2 regions of the Arenibacter antarcticus genome follow, and region 2 is predicted to be linked to the other one. Evidence: riboswitches for the same ligand, from Rfam matches in the RefSeq annotation. Region 2 holds a riboswitch; the other holds the start of a gene.
What was found. A riboswitch is a leader RNA that binds a small molecule or an ion and turns the genes downstream of it on or off. The one in region 2 is predicted to bind cobalamin.

Region 1: another riboswitch for cobalamin. It lies ahead of KCTC52924_RS07200 (TonB-dependent siderophore receptor); the one in region 2 lies ahead of KCTC52924_RS00310 (TonB-dependent siderophore receptor).

The regions. Positions count from the first base shown of each region.
Region 1 covers NZ_CP166679.1:1,738,838-1,748,917, reverse strand. The annotation lists gene KCTC52924_RS07205 (sorbosone dehydrogenase family protein) at 1-1,113, shown strand, start outside; cobalamin riboswitch at 1,294-1,477, shown strand; gene KCTC52924_RS07200 (TonB-dependent siderophore receptor) at 1,576-3,582, shown strand; gene KCTC52924_RS07195 (YncE family protein) at 3,592-4,731, shown strand; gene KCTC52924_RS07190 (hypothetical protein) at 4,754-5,875, shown strand; gene KCTC52924_RS07185 (DUF5074 domain-containing protein) at 5,895-7,214, shown strand; gene KCTC52924_RS07180 (sigma 54-interacting transcriptional regulator) at 7,343-9,451, opposite strand; gene KCTC52924_RS07175 (pirin family protein) at 9,724-10,080, shown strand, end outside.
Region 2 covers NZ_CP166679.1:57,601-67,680, reverse strand. The annotation lists gene KCTC52924_RS00320 (iron ABC transporter permease) at 34-1,065, opposite strand; gene KCTC52924_RS00315 (ABC transporter substrate-binding protein) at 1,066-2,211, opposite strand; cobalamin riboswitch at 2,784-3,003, shown strand; gene KCTC52924_RS00310 (TonB-dependent siderophore receptor) at 3,079-4,938, shown strand; gene KCTC52924_RS00305 (S41 family peptidase) at 5,070-6,542, opposite strand; gene KCTC52924_RS00300 (S41 family peptidase) at 6,614-8,077, opposite strand; gene KCTC52924_RS00295 (RNA polymerase sigma factor) at 8,310-8,819, shown strand; gene KCTC52924_RS00290 (hypothetical protein) at 8,806-9,234, shown strand; gene KCTC52924_RS00285 (DUF4252 domain-containing protein) at 9,246-9,794, shown strand; gene KCTC52924_RS00280 (DUF4252 domain-containing protein) at 9,879-10,080, shown strand, end outside.

The DNA.
Region 1 (10,080 bases), 1.7 Mb from region 2:
GTAATCGCCAAAGATTTAGGAAACCTAAGACATATGACGGTTTCCAAAAATGGAGATATTTACATTAATAGGGCTACCCTAAAAGATGAAAAGGGAATTGTACTATTAAAAGACACGGACCAGGACGGGACTATTGACGACAAAATAGCGTTTAGTGATTTTCCAGGGACCGGAATACTGATAAAAAACGGTTATCTATACACCTCCTCCAATTCTGCGATTTACCGTTACAAATTAAACGAGAAAGAAGAAATTATTGATATTGATAATCCCGAAAAGATAGTGGACGGAATGGCGGACAAAGGCATAGACAATGCCAAATCTTTTGTGATGGATGACCAATCCAATATTTATGTAACCATAGGCTCTTGGAACGATTCCTGTCGCGAAGAAGGTTCTGGCAAGGGTATAATGCCCTGTACTATCCTAGATTCCGCTGGCGGAATTTGGCAATTTAATGCCAACAAGCTAAATCAGTCCTTGGCAGATGGAAAACGATATGCCACCGGAATTAAAAATGCCGTGGCCACAGCTTGGAATTTTAAGACCAACTCCCTGTTTGCAGCGGTCCATGGTCGCGGAGCTTTTCATGATTATTACCCTGAGCATTATACCCCAAAGCACAGTGCGGAACTGCCTGCTGAAGTACTATATGAATTGCATGAAGGCGATGATGCCGGTTGGCCCTACGTCTATTATGATCAGTTTAAGAAACAGAAAATGCTCGCCCCGGAATACGGTGGTGACGGAGAAAAAACGGCAGGCGAAGAAGCCATAGATCCTGTTATGGCGTTTCCAGCACATTTGGCACCCAACGACCTTTTGTTTTATACTGGAACCATGTTCCCCGAAAAATATAGAAATGGCGCCTTTATTGCCTTTCACGGGCAATCTCCTGAACTAAAAAAAGGATACTTTGTGGCCTTTGCCCCTTTTAAAGATGGGAAGCCGGTAGGCGACTGGGAGATATTCGCCGACAACTTCGCCGGAATAGATTTGGCCAACCCCAGCGGCCCTATAAAATACAGACCCTGTGGTTTGGCCCAAGGTCCCAACGGGGAGCTTTACGTAACGGAAGACCTCAACGGAACCGTTTTTAAAATCACGCATTAAGCGCAACAACAATACAAATCAAAAAAGGCTTCCAAGAAATTGGAAGCCTTTTTGTTTGATTAGCTGAGATTCATAGTTATACTAGTCCCAAATGCTCAGCTTTTAGTACTCCAAATGGAACTTTCAAAATTAACATTTTTAAAAACCTGCAATTCTAAAAAGAATTACTAGTTTCGCAGATTAATATTTTTTAGAAAAGGTTGCCCACTTTTGTAGGCATTAAAAGGGAATCTGGTGAAAATCCAGAACTGTCCCGCAGCTGTAAGCTTTTTGTTGAAACCCAATTATGGTCACTTTCTTTTTAGATGGGAAGGCCGGGTGGATGAAGCAAGTCAGAACACCTGCCATTTCTTATAATTCTTTAAGGCTTTCGGGGATTGAAGCTTGGATTAGTTATATAAACTCTTTTATAATAAGGGACTGTTTATCTTTCTTCTTCTTCCTCGTATGACCATTATGATCATGAGGAAGTATTGTAAATACATATATATTCTAGTTTTTGGACTGTTACTCTGTCCAATTGTTCTTTTTGCTCAAAAGAAGGATACTTTGGTCCCTATTAAATTAAATGAAGTAATCCTAATTCACCACAAAAATAGGCACGAAGCTCACAATTCCCCAGCTCCAGTTCAATCCCTCTCAGGAGAAAAATTAAAGAAACTCAACAGTCTAACCGTCGCTGATGCGTTAAGGTATTTTAGTGGAGTTCAATTAAAAGATTATGGAGGTATTGGGGGTATAAAAACTGTTAATGTCCGAAGTATGGGCTCCCAACATACGGGTGTTTTTTACGATGGAATTCAGTTAGGTAATGCACAGAACGGCCAAGTAGACCTCGGAAAATTTTCTCTCGAAAACATGGAGCAAGTAAGCCTCTATCAGGGACAACGTAGCGAAATGCTCCAATCCGCAAAATCCTATGCTTCAGCAAATACCATCTATCTCAAAACAAAAAGTCCAAAATTTACAAACGGGCAGCATTATCATCTAGCAACAGGAATCCGCACGGGTTCATTTGGCCTATTAAATCCATCACTGAGTGTAAATTATAAGATAAACAAATCGGTTTCAGCCCGTTTGAGCACAGAAATGGTAAACGCCCATGGCAAGTATAAATTTCAGTACTCCAATGGGATTTATGATACTATTGCAGTTAGAAACAATGCCGACATCTCCTCGTTTCGCGTGGAAGCTTCATTACATGGACAACATAAAAATGAAGATACCTGGAACCTAAAGTATTACCATTACAATTCTGAAAGAGGCTTGCCAGGAGCCATAGTGGCCAATAGATTTAAACGTCCACAAAGATTGTGGGATAGAAATAACTTTTTACAGGCGGACTACAAGCATAGATTTGGTCCTCAATACGCTGTTAAAGTTCGAGGTAAATACACTGAAGATTTCTCCAGGTATTTGGATCCTGAAATTGTGACTACAAAAGGATTTCTTGATAATAAATATGACCAGCAAGAATATTACCTGTCCTTGGTTAATACCTATAAAATAAAACCGTTTTGGACTTTGAGTATTGCTACTGATTTTCAACATAACACCATGCAGGCCAATCTGTACCGATTTGCCTATCCGAAAAGAAGTTCTCTGCTCAACGTCTTGGCTTCTAATTTAGATTTAGACAGGTTCAATCTACAGCTTAGCCTATTAAGTACCAGTATTTATGAATCGGTTAAGTATTATGAATCCGCAGATGATTTTCAGAAATATTCACCGTCCCTTCTAATTAATTTTCAACCTTTTGCTTCTCCCGACTTCAGAATTCGTGGGTTTTATAAGAATATTTTTAGAATGCCCACTTTCAATGACTTGTACTACACCTTTGTGGGCAATACATTTTTGGATCCCGAATATACTGACCAAATTAATTTGGGATTTTCCTGGCAGAAAGAATTTGGTAAAACGTTTTTTAACATAACCAGCGACATCTATAAAATCTGGATTACCGATAAAATAGTGGCAGTTCCAGGCACTAATCTTTTTAGATGGACGATGTTTAATCTTGGGGAAGTAGAAACAAATGGGATAGAAACCAAAATTACTAATTCAGGAAAATTTAGTGCTACTATTAATTATACAACAATCCTTACCTATACTTTTCAGGAATCTATAGATGTAACACCCGGCGGAAGCAGCTTTGGACAACAAATCCCTTATGTTCCCATACATAGTGGCGGGGTAAGCATGATGGTCGATTATAAAGATATCGCTCTCAATTACAGTTTTATTTATACGGGTGAACGCTATAGCCAAAAAGCCAACATCCCTTCCAACTATTTACAACCGTGGTATACGCATGATATGTCGATCAATTACGCTATTCCATTTGTTTTTAAAAACCCTTTAAAGCTAGGGTTCGAACTCAATAATATTTTAGACCAGCAATACGCTGTCATAAAGAATTTCCCGATGCCCGGCAGGTCATTTCGTCTTAGCCTCAATTATGAATTTTAATGTAAAAAAATGATAAAAAAACTTTGTTTATTACTGGTGATTTTCTTCGGAATATATTCTTGCCAGACCGATGATCCCATTGTGGAAGACGATATTCAACATCCTGGAGAAAGCGGGACAGACCACCCCCTAGGTGCAGTGAAAGGCTTTTATCTACTGAATGAAGGAAATATGTCTATGAATAAAGCCTCGCTAGATTATATGGACTACGAAACAGGGGCGTATAAAAGAAATATATTCAGTAAAGCCAATCCAAACTTGGTAGGTGGACTAGGAGATGTTGGGAATTCAATGGGAATATATGGCTCAAAACTTTATGTCGTTGTCAATGCGTCTAACAAAGTTGAAGTGCTCAATATAGATACGGGTGCCCGTATTAAACAAATTGACATAGATAATGGTAGGCACATCACTTTTTACAACGGAAAAGCTTATTTAAGTAGTTATTTAGGGAGCATAGGTGATCCCAATGCCCCCAAGGGTATTGTGGCCGAAATTGATACCACCAGTCTGAAAATTACGCGTCGTGTTGAAGTTGGCAGACAACCGGAAGAACTTGCGGCGTATAACGGTAAAATTTACGTTGCAAACTCTGGAGGATACAGTCCCCCAGATTATGAATCTACTATTTCTGTAATTGATATCAATAATTTTACCGAAACCAAGCGTATAGACGTGGCAGTAAACCTTCATCGCTTAAACATAGATAGCGAAGGAGACTTATATGTGACTTCGAGGGGTGATTATTATGAGATTCCTTCAAAGTTATTTGTAATCGACACCAAAACTGAAGCTGTTAAAAAAAGTTTCGATATCGGGGTGAGCGATTTAACCATTCATAATGATATCGCCTATATGTACAGTACAGCGTTCAGCTATATTTCTGGAGATTATACTATTTCATACCGGATGCTGGACACTAGAACAGAAACTTTTCTGGAGACAACTTTTATTCCTGAAAATTACAGAGATCTTATTGAAATGCCGTATGGCATAGCAGTTCATCCCGAAACAGGGGACGTTTTAATCACAGACGCCAAAGATTACGTTACGCCAGGCACTCTCTATTGTTTTACTCCAGATGGAGGTCTTAAATGGTCTGTTGAAACGGGTGATATACCCGCACATATTGCTTTTAAACACGAATAATATAAATCTTAAATAATAAAAAATGAAAACAAATTACAACAAACTAATCGCGGCCTTTTTTGGTGTTGCTTTTTTAATGACGTCGTGTTCTAAAAATGACAAAATGGACCTTATAGAGCCTGAAGTTGCGATGTCTATTCAAGACAAAGAGCTTGAACTTAGTGTTGGAGAGCATACAACATTCTCAACAACAAATAAAAATAATTCAGTTTATGCCGAAACATGGTCTTTGGGAGATAGTATTGTGGCTAATTCTAATACGTATGTTTTTGAACCTACAAATTCAGGAGACTATATCCTTTCCTATGCAGCTTCTAATGAGGCCGGTACGTTTAATTATGAATACACCATAAAGGTTAACGCTAAATTAAGGCCTATAACTGACGCCAGTATTGCCTTTGTGTCTGATCTTTTAGAGTATAAGCCAGCTCCCGGTCAGTTTATCAATAAAAAACCAGGGAACTTAGAAAGTGCTGAAGGAATTATTGGAGGCCGTGGCTTAGTGAGCTTGGGAGGCTGGGGAGGCTCTGCAAGTTATGCTTTTGATCACACCGTAATTAATCAAGAAGATAAAAATGATCTAATTATCTATGGCAATGCCATGCCAACTTTCTCTGAACCTGGAGTTGTTTATGTAATGCAAGACGATAATGGCAATGGATTGCCAGATGACATTTGGTATGAAATTAAAGGGAGTGCGCATGCTTTAGAAGGCACAGACAGAGCTTATAAGATCACCTATTTTAAACCAGAAACGGCTGAAGAAGATGTTGCATGGGAGGATAGCAAAGGGAACACTGGTTTTATTGCGAAAAACACATTTCATAAGCAAGCATATTATCCAGAGTGGATTATAGAAGACTCCTATTCAATTTCTGGAACTTTATTGTCAGATAGCAATATCGATATGAGTAATCCTTCTTATATCACCAGTAAGCCATTTGAATACGGTTATGCTGATAATACCAGCGGTGGAGACCAAATAGATTTGGCCGATGCAATAGATGAAAAGGGTAATGCCGTTTATTTAAGTGGAATTGATTTTATAAAGATTCAAACAGGGGTACAGGTCAATATGGGCTGGCTGGGAGAATTGTCGACCGAAATTACTGGTGTTGCTGATTTAAGTCTACTTGAAAAATAATCATCTAAAATAAATTAAAATGAAGCATAATTTTTATTCTTTTAAATTCCTAATAAGTATTGTTTTTGCGAGCCTAATAATTGGATGTAGCACGGATGATGAGTTGGGTATAAATCCGCCTTCAATTGATGGCGCACAACATTTACAAGATACCATAACCATGGGCGAACACCTTTTGTTGAGCCCTAAATTAAGTAATTCTAAGAATTCTATTTTTGAATGGATCGTAGACGGAGAAATAGTTAGCAACGATTCAACATATATTTTTACTCCTGAAGCGCGGGGAACAAATCAAATAAGTCTTGAGGTGAAAAATGAAGGGGGTGAAGCTTCCCTAACGTACGACATTCACACCTGGGGAGCTTTTGAACACGGGTTTTACCTGATTAATGAAGGCTGGTTTGGGCATGGTACTGGGACGGTAGGCTTTTACCGCTATGACACCCAAAAAATAGAAGACAGTGTTTTTGTGAAAACAAATCCGACTAAAGATTTATATCCGTTAAATTCGACCTTAGGGTTTGGAACCGTGTTTAATGAAAAGTTATATCTGGTTAGTAAGTCAGGAGGTCCTGTTGTGGTTTCTGATGCTTATTCCCTATTAGAAGAACAAAGAATTCCATCTCAATCAGGAAATAATTGGCGAGCATTCTTAGGGATTTCAGAGACCAAAGGGTTGTTAAGTTCTAGCAATGGAATTCACAAAATAGATCTTGAAACCCTTGCAATTGAAGGTACTATACCCGGAATTTCAGGGCAGATCGGAGATATGACAAAAGCGGGTGACTACATATTTGTTTTATCCCAAAGAGAAGGTGCAATTATTCTAAATGCCTCAAATTATGAAGTAGTAAAACGTATTCCCGGAATGGCTGTAGGTTTTGCAAAAACTCAAGACAATACTATTTGGGTAGCAGGGGGCACTAAATTGGTTAAAATTAATCCTAGTACGCTTGAAATTGAAGAAATAGAGCTAGGGTTTAAAGCGAACAGTAGTTGGGGAGCATGGCATCCCGCTTCCATAACTGCCAGTGCTAACGCTGTATTTATAGCTAAAAACGGATCCTTTAGTGGGGGAAATGAAATTTATCGCTATAAAGATGAACTCGTTTCATTAAAAGAACCATTTATCAAACTGCCGGATACTGAGGTGCTCTATGGTACTGGACTTGGATTTAATCCTGATACAGGCCAATTGATAGTTCGAACTGTACGCGACGGCTGGGGAGAAAACTTCAGCTATAATAAACTTCATTTTTACAATGCGGATTCTGGTAACCTAGAAAAGACCAATAGTTATGAGGGTTATTATTTCCCAGCAGCTCCAGTGTTTCATTAAAACTTAACATCTCAATCAGAGAGAAAACCGCTCCGTTGGTTATATTATGTATAGGAGCTTCAATTTGGAAATTGAAGCTCCTATTTTTTGTTAAAACCATAATAAATTACGATTTGGTTTTCAGAATTTTAATCCCTAAAAATTGTCTCCTTCTTAATACCAAGTTTATTCATCCTGGCAAACAAGGTTTTTGCATTCATATCAAGGATGCCGGCAGCTCCATTTACACCACTTACTTTCCCTTTGGTGTGCTTCAAAATAGTGATGATATGCTGCCTTTGAACCTCCTCGAAGGTTAGAAGTTCCGTCTCATTGATAGTTCTTGATTCTGTAGGCATCCAACTCCCCGTATTTAATGTTGTACCACTTTCTACGATAACAGCGCGCTCAATTAAATTCTCTAACTCTCTAATATTTCCTGGAAAATTATAGGCTATTAGAGCATCCACTGTTTTTTTAGCCAATCGTTTAAAGGATTTCCCTGCTTTGGATGAATATTTCTCTAGAAAGAATTGCGCAAGTAGGGGAATATCTTCTTTCCGATCTCGAAGTGGAATATTGTATATTGGAAATACATTCAATCTATAATAAAGGTCTTCTCTAAAAGTACCCTCTTTTATCATTTCCTCAAGTTTTCGGTTTGTAGCAGCAATAACTCGTACATCTACTTTAATGGTTTTTGAACCACCTAATTCGTCAAATTCACCTTCTTGTAAAACACGCAATAATTTAGATTGTAAATCTATTGGCATCTCACCAATTTCATCAAGAAAAATAGTCCCCCCATCTGCCAAGGTAAATTTACCAAGCTTGTCTACTACGGCACCTGTAAAAGCCCCTTTTTTATGACCAAACAATTCGCTCTCGATAAGTTCTTTCGGCAAAGTGGCACAATTAACTTTTATGAGTGGTCTATTTTTTCGTAGACTATTGGTATGCAACGCAATTGCTAATAATTCTTTGCCTGTTCCAGATTCTCCTGTAATTAAAACCGTAGTGTCTGTTGGTGCTACCAGATTTACTTGTTCTAGTACTTTTGCATAAACCTCACTCCTACAAACAATGTTATCGGCATTTATTTTATGACTTATTTCTTCTTGCAAATATTCGTTTTCAATTTCAAGGCGATCTTTTAATGATTTAATTTCCTCTAAAGCCTCATACAGCTTTAGATCACGCTTTTTTCGATCCGTAACATTTCTAATTACTGCACAATTATAATCTTCATTATTAAAACGTAAATGATTGGCGGTAATATCTACAGGAAATTTTGTGCCGTCTTTTCGGACAACCAACCACTCAAAACGCAAAGAACCTTTCTCTACAATTTCATTGAAATGCGAAGCCCACCACTCTTTCGTTACCGATGGGTCTATATCATAAATAGTGGCATTATCTAGCTCCTTTTTTCTATAGCCTAATTGTTTTATGACCGATTCACTATAATGAAAGAATTCACCTTTTCTATTTAATACATAAATTAAATCCTCTGCATTATCGATTACTGCCTTATATAAATGAAGCGCGTTTTCTTTGCGTTGTTGTTCCGTTACATCTTGATAAACACCTAGTATTTTGTAGACCATATCGCCTTTTAAAACAGGTTTTGCTACTGCTCTGATAAATCTAGAGGGATTTTCATTTGTTTCCAATACTACATCATAAGAAGCGGCCTTTCTCATAACACCACGTAAAAGACTTTTTACTTTTTCGCTATCCTTAAAACTATGGATTATATTTGCTGGGGCCAGCGCTTCAGTACCCTGTGCATCAAATATTTTTAATGCCTCTGTGGTCGTTATTAACGAACCATCTTGTAAGTTTAATTTCCAACCCCCAACATTAGCAATGGTTTCCGTCTTATCTAATAGATTTTTATAAAAGCTAGAGTCCGTAATATCATTTACAATAGCACATATTAAATTTTTTCTATTATTTGAGAAAAATTGAGCATAAACCTCAACTTCATAAAACTTCCCTCCTCTATTCTTGTGAGTAGCTTTAAAGTAATGTGTGCGGTCAGATTTTACTAGGTCCCAATGGTCCCTCCAGCTTTCTTTAGTTGCCGTGGTATTAATATCAAAGATGGAAAGCTTTAGTATTTCCGACTTTTTATAACCTACACGATTACAAAATTTTGTATTGGCATATACAATAGCTCCTTCTTGGTTCATCCACATGACTTCATAAGGCAAGGTCTCAACTAACCATTCTTTTACTTCCGACTCTGGTATCATCCCTTAAATTTTTTTTAAACACCCTCTCAAAATACAAATATATTTCTCATATAATAGAAATTTCTTATAAAATAGAATAAAAAATTACCAAAATAATATACAATAGCCTGAATTTAAGCAATTTATGAGTTTGGCATGAGATTAGCGTATTAAATACCAAACGAATCCATTAAGAAACGTAAAGGCTTTTTAATAAAAGCAGTTGCAGGAAGTGCAATTACGTTAAAAGGAGGTTCAGTATATAATATTTCAACAAAAAAAAGTGAAAAAATATGAAAACAGTACTTCACAAATCAGACACAAGAGGAAATGCAGATCACGGTTGGCTAAAATCTAGACACACCTTCAGTTTTGCAAATTACCAGGACCCAGAAAGGATGAATTTCGGAGTATTACGAGTACTTAACGATGATACCGTTTCAGAAAGTAGAGGTTTTGGAACGCATCCTCATAGAGATATGGAAATTGTTTCTATTCCCCTAGAAGGCGATTTAAAACATCAAGATAATATGGGGAATGAAACCATAATTAGATCAGGAGACATTCAAGTCATGAGTGCTGGTACAGGAGTAATGCATTCTGAATACAACAACAACCCGGACAAGCCGGTAAAGTTTTTACAGATTTGG
Region 2 (10,080 bases):
GTTCGTATACAACCTATTGGTTACAACTGCCTATTAAAACACCATTTTTCGTTTCCTGACTAATAACCAAATCACTACTGGGGCACCTATAATGGAGGTAATGGCATTAATGGGCAGTACATTTTCCGAAGAGGGCCATTGAGCAATAGTGTCGCATATCAGCATTAATATGGCACCATAGACCAATACGGCGGGGAGCAAGATCTTATGGTCAGTAGTATTAAAAATTTGTCGCGTTAAATGGGGTACGGCCAAACCAATAAATGCTATTGGACCTGCAAAAGCGGTTGCTCCACCGGCTAGGAGTCCGGTAGCCAAAATAATGGAATAACGGGATCGTTTAATATTTACCCCCATGCTTTTTGCATAGTTCTCGCCCAATAGCAGGGAGTTTAGGGGCTTTATGGAAAGAATGCTTATGGCCAGTCCGACAGCTGTAAGCGAAAATAGTATTAATAATTGCTGCCAAGAAAGATTGCCCAAACTCCCAAAAGACCAATAAATGTATTGTTGTAATTTTTCGGCCGTGGAAAAGTAAGAGAGCACACTGACCAGAGCCGCGGTAAGACTTCCGAACATAAGACCTATAATAAGTAGCGCCATGGTGTCCTTTACCCTAGTAGCAACTACCATAACGGCTAAGAGCACTACAAAACTACCTATACTAGACGCTAGGGCCAGAGAGATATCGTTTACCATACCAAAGGCAACTACACCATTGAACAGCGAGGCTCCCATAATTAGTATGGCAGCACCCAAACTAGCGCCAGAGCTTATCCCAAGGACAAAAGGTCCGGCTAAAGGGTTCCGGAATAAGGTTTGCATAAGTAAGCCGCTCAATGCAAGTCCGCTACCTACAAGAATAGCCGTCAGAGCTTTTGGAATTCTATAGTCCCAAATTATATAGGCCCAAGAACCTCTTTCGGTTGCATTTCCTAAAATAGCATTGACTACCTCCTTAAAGGGAATGGAAACCGATCCCAAGCTAATATTCACCAAAAAACAGGCTAACAATACTGCAATAAGCAGTACGAAATATAGACCATATGATTTTGAGCGCGGCACTTAATCCAAGGGTTTAAAGAAAACTGGGTTATGATTGGGAAGTAGTTCCGGATGAAAAATATGGATCAGATCTTTTAGAACCAGATCTGGCCTGTTGGGTGCCAATTCAAAATAAAGCATCCCTTCCGTAGCTCCTTTGGTATTGGCATAGGTATATATCTTTTTATTTTTAAAAGGGGAAAATTGCGAGTAATGTCGGTTACTTGCTTCCATCTCTTTATAATTTGTAAACTGGGAGGGGGATATCCAATAATCAGCATTATGTCCTTTTTCCAGCACACTCTCCAAACTCAGGGAGAGGCTTCCGGTCTCTTGAGATTCCTTCCAGAGGTAATCAGTGTTGGCATCCGCCATAAATTGCGCCCCCCAACTCTTACCACCGGGCAGATACCAGATATCCTTATAAAGTGCTCCGCTCAATACAGTAGGTCGCTCTTTAGCTTTTTGCGCCAGAAGTTTGGTTTCGTTATAACTCTTTGCAATGCTTGAGAAGATGGAATCTGCCTTTGCTTCCTGTTGAAAAAATGGCCCAAAAAATTTGATCCACTCCGCTTTGCCCAGCGGCGTTTCTTCTGTCCACTCCCCATTGTAAACAACAGGTATACCTGCCCTTTGAATGGTTTCATAGGCCTTGTTCTCATTGTTGATTCCAAAACCTACCACTAAGTCTGGATTAAGGGCGATCGCCATTTCCGTATTTAAGGCTTCATTTCTCCCCAATTCCTCAACATATCCTGCATCTATACGTTCCCTTGTTTTTTTGGAAGAGATATATTTTGTATCGGGAAATCCTATAAGTTTGTCTGTTTGGCCCAAGGCTTCCAAAGCTGGAATATGGGTAGTGGAAGTTAGCACGATATTTTCAACGGGCACCCCAATTATGGCTTGGTACGCATCTTTATCTAAAGTAATAGAGTCCAATTTGTCTTTTGGAACAAGCGCATAGGTGAAAGCCGCTTCAGAATTGGGCCAGGGCGAGCTTATTTTGATGATGGTTAGTCCATTAGATAATTTCTCTACGGTAAATCCTTTGGCGTATTCTATGTTTATGGGCGTGGCCTGCTCCGCGGTAGGAATACTCACTTTTTTGTCCTGTTTACAGGATAAAAAAGCTAAAAGTAGAAGCAAGTAAATTGATCTTTTCAAAAGGTATTTTTTGTTTTATGGGTTCAAAAGTAGTATTAAATTCTTTGATCTGGGCACTTTGACAATAATCGTTTTACAATCCAATGATGGGGTTAGACAAAAGTCTGAAGATGATAATTTGCACATGAACTACGGTATATAGGTAGGTGACAACTGAATATTACCCTAATAGTAGGAGTCCATTTTCATTCGGTTATCGGCTTTAGAGAGAAGTTACTTGTGTTCTACCAGAAAGAATGCCTAACGTATATATAATCATAATCTGAACCTTTCACTTAATCACCGACTTTGGAATTATTGTTGAATAAAGGTCGTGTTCTCTGACCGCTGAATCTCAAACCTCATATCTCAATACTTTTTTCCGCGTTAGCTATTGCAGCGGCAACCTTTTTTGATATTAGTGAATCTTGGTCCTGCATGGTTTTGTGCGTATGAATCATAGTTTTAACCAATAAAAATAGTGTATGGCAAGAACCAAAAAAGTTATAGCGGAAAGAGCGACCCGATAGGGGAACGCCCAATATTAAAATCAGGAAACTCAAAACCTACTCCTCTAATTTAAAAATTAGCACTAATTTCGCGCTGAATCTGGTTTCTATTTCTCTTTTAAAAGGAGGAAAGGATTAAATGGGAATTCGGTTAAAATCCGAAACTGTTCCCGCAACTGTAAGCTTTGTCCGTTTTGCGACGGATGGCTGTCATTACTTCAAAATACCACTACCTATACGTTTGGGTGGGAAGGTAAATGACGGTACGCAAGTCAGGAGACCTGCCAATTTCAAAAAAATAATAGTGTTAAACTTTCGGGACAAAGGTTTGCGTATGGGTACATACATACTACTTTCCCGTTTATTGAATTAAACGAAAATGAACAAAAAATTTATTGGTTTGTGTGCAACTATAATGATTTGCACCGGTGTTGTAGCACAAGATGACGAGGCTTATGTTCAACAACTGGACGAAGTTGTAGTTAGTGATTCCCGTTTTGAATTGAAAAGGGAGAATTCCGGTAAAACTGTAATTAAGATTACCGCGGAAGATATTAAAAGAAATCAAGGAAAGACCATTGCAGAAATAATCAATGCACAAAGTGGGTTTTCTATAGCGGGGAGCAATAGCAGGGAAGGTACTGTTTTGGGAGTTTATGCCCGAGGGGGTAGAGGTAGACAAGTTTTGGTGTTAGTAGATGGCGTTCGGATATCCGACCCCTCATTGGTAAATCAGGAATACGATTTACGATTACTTTCCACTGCCAACGTAGCATCTATAGAAATTATTAAAGGAGCCGCAAGTACCCTATACGGTACTAATGCAGCGACTGCAGTTATAAATATCACGACAAAAAAATCGTCAGAAAATAAAATTTCCGGTAATTTTCAATCGAGTATCGGTACAAACCATACTACTGACGATCAAAATTATAACATAGCTGATTTTTCCAATAGTGTTTCCGTGAACGGTACCTTAGACAAGTTTACCTACAATGTGGGATTTTCAAATCGATATTCAGACGGATTGTCTGCACTGGTTACCCCTACCAACGAGAATGACGATTACTCCAGTTATAGTACGGATATAAAATTGGGGTATGCTTTTTCTGAAAGATTAAAGGTTGGTATATATGGCAACCAGACCAATATGAGGGCACAGTTTGATGAATCTTTTGGTATGTATGATGCTCCCTATGAGTACCTCAGTGATCAAAAAAGAGTAGGATTATCTACTGAATATAAATACAACAACGGATCTTTGGTTTTAAATACTGCCATTAGCGAATATATCTCTGAAAGCAAAGATTCCTATCCTGCTATTTATGAAGGGAAAAATAGGGTAGTAGATCTTTACAATAAGTATAGCTTGAATGATAAGTTATACACTATTTTGGGTTTAAACTATATACATGACGAAACGGAATATGCGGAAGTCCAAGATTACACTATTGTAGATCCATATGTAAATGTGGTTTACGTTTCAGATTTTGGTTTAAACCTAAACACCGGTATGCGGGCTAATAATCATTCTGAATACGGGTCGCATTTTGTTTATAATGTGAATCCCTCCTTTGTCATTAAAAAATCTAACGGTTATGTAAAGTTAATGGGGTCCTATGCCACATCCTATATAACCCCTAGTTTAAATCAATTGTTTGGGAACTTTGGTGCCAATCCAGATTTAGAACCTGAAGAAAATCAGACCATAGAAGGTGGCCTAGAATATATGACAAAAAATGATATTCGGTTTAGCGCGCTTTATTTTAATAGAAAGGAAAAAAACTTTGTTTTTTACGGTGCCAATGGTTATGATAATTCAGAAAACACCATTGATGCCAGTGGAGTAGAAGTAGAGCTAGAATGGATGCCAGTAAGTAGTTTTACTATAGGGGCAAACTATACGTTTACGGAACGGGAAGGTGATAATGCTATTAGGTTGCCAAAACATAGGGTAAATGCATTTTTAGGGTATGATTTTTCTAAACGTACTAATGCAAGTGTAAACTTTTCCATGACGGGAAAACGCAAGGATACCGATTTTGGTGCCTTCCCATCTGTGGATGTTGACTTGGATTCCTACTCGGTTTTAGACTTTTATATTGCGCACCAAGTGTTGGAAAACAAATTGACCTTTTTCTTGAATGCGAGTAACCTTTTAAATGAGCAGTACACGGAAATATTTGGACTTACTACTAAAGGAAGAAATATTAGATTGGGTCTAAACCTTAGTTTGTAAAGGTTTTTTTTTTGAAATATGGGTAAGGAAGTACCCCTGACCTAATACCATTTTCCGCATTTAGATGGATAAACAATGGGCCCGTTATATTGAACAAACAATATAACGGGCCCATTGTTTTTTGACTGCTTTTATGGAAGTGGCAAGGCTTCTACCTTGTCCAAATACATATTGTCTTTTATAGGGGTAAATAGTTTGGAATTAGAGACTTCCTCTACTGGCATTTGAACCGTGAAATCTCGTTTGGCGGTAGTCCCTGTGATATCTTGTATTGCCCTTGCGAAAAGTGCTTCGTTGGGATCTCCCAGTACTCCTAAGTTAGAAATATCTTCCTTAAGTGCTATATTGGGAGCCAAGCCTTTAGTGTAGTCCGAGAAACCTGCAGCGTTTTCATTACGTCCCATTAGGGGTTGCATGGCCCATTTGTTACTCGGGTTAATTTTGTTTTCTCTAGCGGGACTATAGATATAATCGTTGTCTATATCATCTACCATGGTGACAGAAAACTCATTCTTACCTCTGGTCCTTTCCCCTATATGAAAAACATTCATATAAGGTGCAAGTCCGTTCATTAGCAGTTCACTGGCGCTGGCAGAACTTCCCGAAGCCAAGACGTATACTTTGTTAAGACTTAAGGTATTAATGGCGGTCCCTTTATCTGTTTTGGAAGCAAAATAATCCTCTAATTGCCCCTTTTTAAAACTGGATTGTATTTTGTCGTTCCAACGTTGCCTAATATAAAGTTCGCTGGTATTGGTGCTGTAGATCATACTGGCCAATAATCTCGAGCTATTTACAGACCCTCCAGGATTATAACGAAGATCTACAACCAATTCTGTTGCGCCTTCCGATTTAAACTGGCCAAAGGCGGTATTTAATTGCTCATTAAATCCATTGGTAAATCCGTTGTACATAAGGTAAGCAATTTTGGTGCCGTTAACTTCAACTGTTTTGGCTACCAAAATTGGATTTTCTACCATACCTTCTTGTTTGATAAGGGTTACTTCTTTGTTATTATCTGTGATCACTGTTCCTGAAATATCGGCCATGCCAAGGGTATAGGAATCGTTGTTGCCAAAAAGGAGCCCTACATAATTGCTTTCCGTGAGCGTATTTCCATTTACCCGGTTAAAAATTTCTCCTCTAGAAATATCCTTGTTAGCAGCATCTGAATTGGGAATGATATAACGCACATAGCCAAAAATATTAGAACTTCCTTCGTAACGTACCAACCCAAATTCCATTCCGTTGCTTTTGGAAATTCCGTTCAAAGAGTTTACCAAGGTTCTATAATCGTTATTCAGAAAACTAAAACGATCTATAGCATTGTCAGTGCCTACAATATTGCTGTGCTTATAGCAGGTCTGGTAAAAGAACTCCTCTGGGTCTGTGTATTTTTCTAGGTAGGCTACATATTCCTCATTGGTGGCAAATCTGTTGTCGCCAAGGTTTGGTGCATCTGCCTGCCAAAAGTACCATTGATTTAAGCCCTGCCACATAAAGTTTTGGACCTCTGTCTCCTTGGGGTAGGTAAAGGCATCATCATCCTTGTCCGAGCAAGAAAGTGTTGTGGCAACGAATAATAGAGCTAGTATTTTTTTCATATTCAGTGGGTTATGACGGTAAAGCAAGGATAAATTTTAATATTATTAAGTACTTTCGCCTTTATCCTGTATTATTCTTTGTTAAGGGGCAATGGATTTTTAATATCCATATACATATTATCCTTTATTTTAGTGAACATTTTGGAGCTTGTAATTAATTTTACGGGAATATGGACGGTAAAATCCATTTTTGCGGTTACACCCGTAATTTCTGAAATGGCTTTTTTCAACAGTGGTTCTTCAATGTTTCCCAAAATTCCTAGGTTAGACAAGTCTTCCTCCAGATCGATGTCGGGTGCAAGTCCTTCTGTATAGTCTGAAAATCCAGCTGAATTTTCATTTCTTCCGATCAGTGGCTGAATGGCCCACTGGTTATCCGGATTTATTTTATCTTCCCTACTTGGATCATATACATTCCCGTTGTCTATATCATCTACAAAGGTGACGGAAAATTCGTTTTTCCCAGTAGTGGTAGATCCTATGTGGATTACGTCAATATAAGGCGCCAAACCGTTCATTACCAATTCGCTGGAAGAAGCGCTACTTCCAGTGGCAAGTATGTACACCTTATTTAGGCCCAAGGTATTTATTGGGGAATCCTTTTGTGTTTTATCTGAAAAATAACTGATAAGATCGGCATCATTAAACTGATCCTGTAATTTCTGATTGTATCTTGCTCTTAGGAAAATTTTATCGGGATAGGGCCCATAGATCATACTAGACAATAGACGGGCTGAATTGACGGACCCCCCGGGGTTATACCTTAAATCTAAAACTAAATCCGTTACGCCTGCTGCCTTAAAGGTTCCAAAGGCTTCGTTTAATTCCTCATCAAACTCATTGGTAAAACCGTTGTACATGAGATAGCCTATTTTATGACCGTTTACTTCCAGTACCTTAGAAATATGAACAGGGTTTTCTGTTATATCTGCTTCTTTGGTTAAGGTGACCTCGCGATTGGAATCGGTTATTAGGTTGTCGGAAATTTCGGCCATATTTAAAGTGTAGGAGTCTTTATCTCCAAATAACAACTCTTCGTAATTAGCCATATTTAGAGTTGTCCCATTTACTCCTGTAAATAGATCTCCTCTTTTGATCTCTTTGCTAGCGGCGTCGGAATTTGGAATTATATATCGAACATATCCAAATACGTCATTGTTATCGGCAAACCGGCTAAGTCCAAACTCCAGCCCATTGCTTTTTGAAACTCCGGAAAAGGCTTTGGTGAGTTCCTTATAATCCTCAGAATAAAAACTGAATCGATCTTCAGAAAAAAGAAGTTTATCCTCAAAAAATTTACCTGGTTCTTGTTCGGACTCTAAAAATTCCCTGTATTCCGTTTTGTTATTAAATCGATCGTCCCCTAGTGCGGCGACATCGCTTTGCCAAAAATAATAAGTATTCATTGTTTGCCACATAAAATCTTGGACTATAGGTAGTTCTTTTTGAACAATAGGGGCAACATCATCATTATTTTTAGAACATTGGATAAAGAGTAGGCTAATTCCAAGTACTATACTTAAATATTTTTTCATTGTAAGGATTAAATTTCTACTAATATCTTGTAAACAAAAATCATTCCAACAAAAAGATCGAACAATGCAGGGGAATAATTTACTTTATATACGGAAATATGTCAGATTTAGTTTCTTTGCGCCTAAATTACAAACATTGTAAATATATAAAGGCAAAATGTAACAAAAGTCGATGTATGTCGTCTTCCCATTGTAGGCCTGATGATGAGGATTGTAAAAACAACTGAACCAAATGCAACAAACCGAGTTTTTAAATGTGGTACTTCCTTTTAAGGATAAGCTCTTTAGGTTAGCCAAGCGATTGTTAGTCTCTAGGGAGGAAGCAGAGGACGCCACTCAGGAAATATTAATGAAATTATGGTCCAAGCATAAGGTGATCAGTAGTTATAATAATGTGGAGGCCTATGCCATGATGATGACAAAGAACTTCTGTTTAGACCGATTGAAATCCAAACAGGCAGGGAATTTAAAACTGGTCCACAGTAATTATAAGGATGAAAATGTTTCCTTGCAAACTGAGATAGAAGTCAGCGATAGTCTTAGTTGGGTAGAAAAGATTATGGAGGAGCTGCCAGACCAGCAAAAAATGGTCCTTCAATTAAGGGATGTAGAGCAATATGAATTTGATGAAATAGCATCCTTATTAGACATGAAGCCAACCGCGGTAAGGGTGGCTCTGTCCAGAGCAAGAAAATTAGTTAGGGAAAGATTAGTTCAAAAACATGAATATGGAATTGGATAGAATAGAAAAATTATTGGAAAAATATTTTGAGGCTACCGCTACGGTAGCTGAGGAAGAAACATTACGAGATTATTTTAAAAATGAGAATATTCCCGTGCATTTAAAACAATATGCACCAATGTTTCAATATTTTTCCGTTGCCAAAGAAGAACGGTTCACCAAGCAGGTCCCATTAAAACCTAGGAAAAGCTATTTGGAATGGGCTTCCGTTGCCGCAGTAGCAGTTTTAGTATTTGGAATTTATTTTGGTAATGAATACAGTGAAAAACAAGAGCAGAAAAAAGCAGAGTACGCATATCAGGAAACTAAAAAGGCGCTTAGTCTGCTAGCGGCAAATTTTGAAAGAGGTACAGAAAAAGTAGCATATTTAAATGAGTTTGAAGCAACAAAAGAAAAAATTTACAACAACAATTAAATATAAATCAGATGAGAAAGAATATCATAATTGCAATATTGGCCTTACTTCCCTTTTTAGGGTTCTCACAATCCATGTTCGATAAATACGAGGATTTGGACAAGGTAAGTGCCGTAGTGGTCAACGAAAGTATGTTTAGATTATTAAGTAAAATCAATGTAGAGGTAGATGACCAAGAGGCGCAGGATTTTATGGACATTGCCCAAAATTTAAAAAATTTAAAGGTGTTTATCACCGAGGATAAAGGGGTTTCTGCAGATATGCAAGTTACCATGGAGAAGTATTTAAAATCGGCCTCCCTACAAGAATTAATGCGGGTTAAGGATAAAGATGCCAATGTTAGATTTTATATCAAAAGTGGGAAGGACGAAGACCATGTTAGTGAGTTGCTAATGTTTGTTACCGGTATAAAAAATGTGAACGTAGAAATTAATGACAGAAAGATAGAAACCGTCTTACTATCGCTCACCGGGGATATAGATCTAAACAAGATCGGTTCGCTTACTAAGAAAATGAACCTACCCAGCGAACTGAATAAGGCTGGGAAGAACAAGAAATAGGTATTGCTTAATTGGGGTAGTTAAGATGTAGAAATGCATTGGCCTGCCCCAATAACTATAAAAAATCTTACTAAATCTATAAAAATGAAAGAGTTCATATCTAAGGGAAGTGTCTTACTACTGTTAATGGTGATCGTTGCCTGCTCCTCTACTCAAAGTTTACAGGAATACTATGTGGACAATGCCGAAAACCCCAATTTTATGTCGGTTGACCTCCCGGTAAGTCTATTGAATTTGGAAAAGTCCAATTTAACGGAGGAGCAGGAAGAAGCGTTGGCATCCCTGC